DNA from 2 places in the Priestia sp. VA7 genome. Region 2 is predicted to be linked to the other one. Evidence: riboswitches for the same ligand, from Rfam matches in the RefSeq annotation. Region 2 holds a riboswitch; the other holds the start of a gene.

Region 1 (2,403 bases), on a different contig from region 2:
TACTCCAGCATGATTTTCATCAATTTCTAATGACGGGAAGATTTCTCCTCTGTCTTCAATCATTGATGTGCCTCCCCATTCAAAGGTTGGCAGGTTATCTTTTAACCATGGATCTGCTTTTGCAATAGCTAAAATGTATTCTTCCACTTCTTTTGATACTTGGTCGTATGATTCATTGGGATAATAGTGAACGGTGATCCACAGCCTGCATTCATCTGCAATAAACGCAGCATGCCTTCCCCCTTCGATTACTGCTGGATTAATCGTATTTGTTCCCGGCAAAAATCCTGGATAGCTTTTTGTAACAGCCCAGTGGCGCTCCAATTCTTGCAGCCCTCCGATCACTTTTGCCATCTTTTCAATAGCACTCGCAGCTAACAGCCCTCCTCCAGCATGAATCATACTTCGGCGTGTACCGTCATGGTAGGTTTTACTGCTTTTTATCGTAATCCATCCCGTGATCACTCCGCCTTGACCTTGAATATGTAAATCACTCGTATCAGCAACAAGCGCAAAGTCAGCTGTATATCCTTTCTGACAGCATTGCAGCGTACCTGCCTCTCCCACTTCTTCTCCTACAACGGATTCAAAAATCAAGTCTCCCGGCAGTTCGATTCCTGCTTCTGTTAGAAGCTGAACTGCAAATAATGCTCCTGCCAAGCCGCCTTTCATATCAGCAACTCCGCGTCCGATTATCATGTTGTCTTTTACCACAGCTTCAAACGGATTTGTCTCCCACTTTTCATTTTCTTGTACCTCAGCTACATCCATATGCCCGTTAATAATTAAGCTTTGATAGTCAGCTGATTTTTTCCCTTTTAACGTGCCCACTACAATAGGATCGTTGCAATATAAATCCCACATATCGATGGAAAAACCGCATTTTTTAAGGAAATCCGCTACGTAGCGCTGCGCTTCATGAGAATTCCGTGCAGGAGGCGCCGGCGTTTTATATGAAACAAGCGTTTTTAATAACTGGACTAGCTCCCCTTTGCGCTCCTCTACCTGTTTGACAAGCAAATCAATTGTTTCTTCCATGTATGACACCTTCCTTTACGCATAAAAAAACACTTCTTTCGCAGGAAAGAAGTGTTTTTGTTTATATACAAAAAATTATTATAACGAGTTCGTAAGGAAATACCATACAAAACATCCATTACAATACCTCTTTCCTACGCTAGTATTACCTAGTTCAGGTTATAAGGGTTAAGACTTCTCGTCTCTCTCAGCTTAGAAAGCACCCCTAGTGGCGTTGTATCTCTATAAAATTAAACGATTATCATATGTTTACCTGTAATAGTTTTATCATAGTAAAGCGTTTTATTCAATAGAAAGGTTCATTATTCAGCAATGAAAATAGTTTCCTTTTTAGGAAAACAAAAAGCACACACCTTTTCAAGCAGTGTGTGCTCTTTACTTTTATAAGCTTACTAGTTAGCTATCGGCTTCTTTAAAAATACATCGTTTTTCCATTCAGACAGGAAGAAGCGCAAGTTTTTGCCCCGGTCTCACTAACGAAAGCAGCTCATGATCTTCTTCTATCACATACCCAATCACATTCACATTAGCATTTGCAGGCAAATTTGTTTTAGCTATTTGAACCTCTCCTCTGTAACGTCCGTAGCCATCATTGTCCATTGTAATTGCTCCCATTCTGCGTTCTACTGTATGAAATGGCGGCACTGGTTTTACAGATCGAGTATCAACTAAACGCAGAACGTCTCTTGATACATCCGGACGCACGCTGTACGTTCCCTCTATATGAGGTGAACGAATGCGCAGCGGAATAATGCGGCTTTCTTGATATTGAACCAAACGCTTTAATAAACTTGAACCGGCGCATGGATCTCCAATATAAACCTCTGCTACTCCGCATCCGTATAAATCTACTGCAGAAGTAAAAGGACATCTATTACGGTCTTTTTCTCTAGTAGGAAGACCTTGATAAACAGGGCCTCTTTTTTCGTCTTTTCCAGGAATATAAGCGCAGACTGGAATACGAAGTTCATTAAATAAATCTGTCTGCTGTTGAAAAAACGTTTCTTCAAGCCCTGTTTCAGGCCGCGGATAAAAATTATGCCATGCAAGCAGCTGATGATGATGAAGACCTGCAGATAAGAGTGCTTCAATTTCTTGTTTGGATAACGTACTTGCATTAACAGCAATATAAAATTCATTCGCAAGCGAAAGAGTTTCTTCTGCGCTAAAGCCATCGTCTAGTCTAATACCAGATACGCCAAGTGAAGATAGCGACATAAGGCTTTCAATACCTAAATGAACTGGCGTATGCTTAGATACGTCTGCATACACGCTTATTCCACAATCTCTAGCCACATGAAGCAATTCTTTTGCCCGTTCAGCCAAATCTCCTTTTTCTTCTGGAATGTGAAGCGAAGTGAATGC
Region 2 (2,403 bases):
TAAATGAGCATAGTGAGCTTGGCACTTGGCGGGGCAGCTGGAGGAATATGCCGTTATCTTTTGGGTTTAAAAGTTACAAAAACAGTTTCAAACCCTCTTTTTCCAGTATCAATGCTGTTTGTAAACTTGCTCGGTGCGTTTGGGCTTGGTCTTTTTTACGGTAGTTATTATGGAAAGGTTCCGAGTCATGCTTATGATGATTCAATATTTTTAATGATTGGCATTGGGTTTTTTGGTGCCTTTACCACTTTTTCAACGTTCAGTGTGGAAACCGTACAGTTAATTCGAGAAAAATCTTATCGGAAAATGCTGGCGTACGTGGGGATTTCAGCATTTGGAACAGTTGGTTTATTTACAGTCGGTTTACTGGCAGGAACGTTTTTATTTAAGTAAAGAGAACGTTTCTAGTAGGGAAAAACAAAAAGACGGAGAAGTAGAGAATGGATAGAAAAGCAGAAGTTTGGAAATACATTTTGTTGATTGTAGCTGTTGCAGGTCAGATCATCGGTTTTTTATTTTTATTTATAAATGTTGTGGCGGCATTTATTTTTTACGGTTTTTATATTCTAACTTTTATTATGTTACTCCTGCTGTTTATATGGGATCGGAAAAAGGAAAAAGACAAGGAAGAATTTGACGACTATACCGATTACTAATCATATAAAAAGCAGAATGATGCGGTGCGCCGGACCTCTTACTTAGTAAAGAAGCATAAAAGATACATCTATAAAAGGAAGAGAGCCGTAAGAGCATAAAGAGATATTGTATTTACATCTAGTTGTGTTATAATTTTAAGTGCGAAAACAAAATCAATAAATAGCAATCACTAGGGGAGCTTTTTGAAGCTGAGACGAATGTATTTCGGACCCTTTGAACCTGATCTGGTTTGGACCAGCGTAGGGAAGTGGCGATCATGTTTACATAACGATGCATGCTAACCACTCTACGTTGTAGAGTGGTTTTTTGTATGTAATAAAGCCCTCTACACAAGATGAGGTGATTGAAATTTCTCTTTATTCTGAATGGAAAGGTTTCGATCATGTGGATATTCCTAAATTTCATGTCATTACAACAGATAAGCAGCCAATCGAAGAGCTTCAAAAAGTTTTAACGGCTATCGCGCCTTTTACGGGCGCCGTTCATATTAGAGAAAAAGAGAAAACGGCAAAGCAGATTCAATGTTTACTAGAAAGCTTGCCATTTTGTCGCTCTAAAATTATTGTGAATGACCGAGTTGATGTAGCGCATGCTTTAAAAGTAAAAGGCGTACAGCTTGCTTATCATAGTTTAGACGTTTCGATTGTTATAGACGCATTTCCTTCTCTTATTGTCGGAAAATCAGTTCACTCTGTGGAAGAGGCTTTAGAAGCTGAAAAAGATGGTGCTCACTACATTCTATACGGACATATTTATTCAACACATTCAAAAAAAGGATTAAAAAGTCGAGGGGTAGCAGCACTAAAAGAAGTAGTAGATGCTGTGCAGATACCGGTTATTGCCATTGGAGGAATTACACCTGTAAATGCCAAAGAGGTGCTTCAAACAGGAGCACACGGTATAGCTGTGATGTCTGGTGTCATGCTTGCGCAAGATCCCCTCAAAGCGATTAAACAATATTCTCATATATGGACATCTGGAGGTGGAGAAAATGAAGCAGCATTATGATGTACTGTTAATCGGAGGAGGTATAATCAGCTCTTCTATCGCTTATCATTTGTCAAAACAAGGAGCGTCAGTAGCTATTCTTGAACGCAATCAAATTGGTTGTGAAGCTTCAAGTGCAGCCGCTGGTATTTTAGGTGCTCAAGCTGAAATTGATGAAGAAGGTCCTCTTTTAGACCTTGCTATTAAGAGCAGAAGCATGTTTCCTGAACTGGTGAAGGAACTAAAAGAAAAAACGGCCATCGACGTAGAGCTCATTCAAAAAGGCTTATTAAAAGTTGCTGTAACAGAAGAAGATGCACACGTATTAAAGAAAAAAGCCGCTCAGCACCACGGGTGGGATGAACATGTAAGATGGATCGATGTAAAAGAAGCGCGTTTGTTAGAACCCGGGCTCTCTCCAGACATATACGGAGCCATTACAATACCGGGAGACGGCCAGCTAGCTCCGGCTAAGTTAACGCAAGCTCTTGCTCATGGAGCCTTGTATCACGGAGCAGATGTATTCGAATACTGTGACGTTCATTCTCTTATTATGGAAAGTGAAACAGTAAAAGGTGTACAGACGTCCAAAGGCTCTTTTTATGGAGAAAAAGTAGTTATCGCAGCAGGCTCATGGGCTAAACGCTTTATTTCTTCTGAACATTTAGGTCACGTGTTTCCCGTAAAAGGGGAGTGTATTGCTCTTCGAAGTCATAAGCCGCTGCTTTCTAAAACGATTTTTTTAGATGAAGGTTTTTA

The links. Region 2 has a riboswitch for thiamine pyrophosphate ahead of AC0C45_RS25185 (thiamine phosphate synthase). Riboswitches for the same ligand answer to the same signal wherever they lie in the genome.
Region 1: linked by a shared signal. The riboswitch ahead of AC0C45_RS07940 (acetylornithine deacetylase) and the one ahead of AC0C45_RS25185 (thiamine phosphate synthase) in region 2 are both predicted to bind thiamine pyrophosphate.

What each region holds. Positions count from the first base shown of each region.
Region 1 covers NZ_JBVQPN010000002.1:270,726-273,128, reverse strand. The annotation lists gene AC0C45_RS07940 (acetylornithine deacetylase) at 1-1,038, opposite strand, end outside; TPP riboswitch at 1,153-1,255, opposite strand; gene AC0C45_RS07935 (MupG family TIM beta-alpha barrel fold protein) at 1,474-2,403, opposite strand, start outside.
Region 2 covers NZ_JBVQPN010000007.1:72,362-74,764, forward strand. The annotation lists gene AC0C45_RS25170 (fluoride efflux transporter FluC) at 1-3, shown strand, start outside; gene crcB (fluoride efflux transporter CrcB) at 4-393, shown strand; gene AC0C45_RS25180 (hypothetical protein) at 441-656, shown strand; TPP riboswitch at 819-920, shown strand; gene AC0C45_RS25185 (thiamine phosphate synthase) at 1,042-1,665, shown strand; gene thiO (glycine oxidase ThiO) at 1,649-2,403, shown strand, end outside.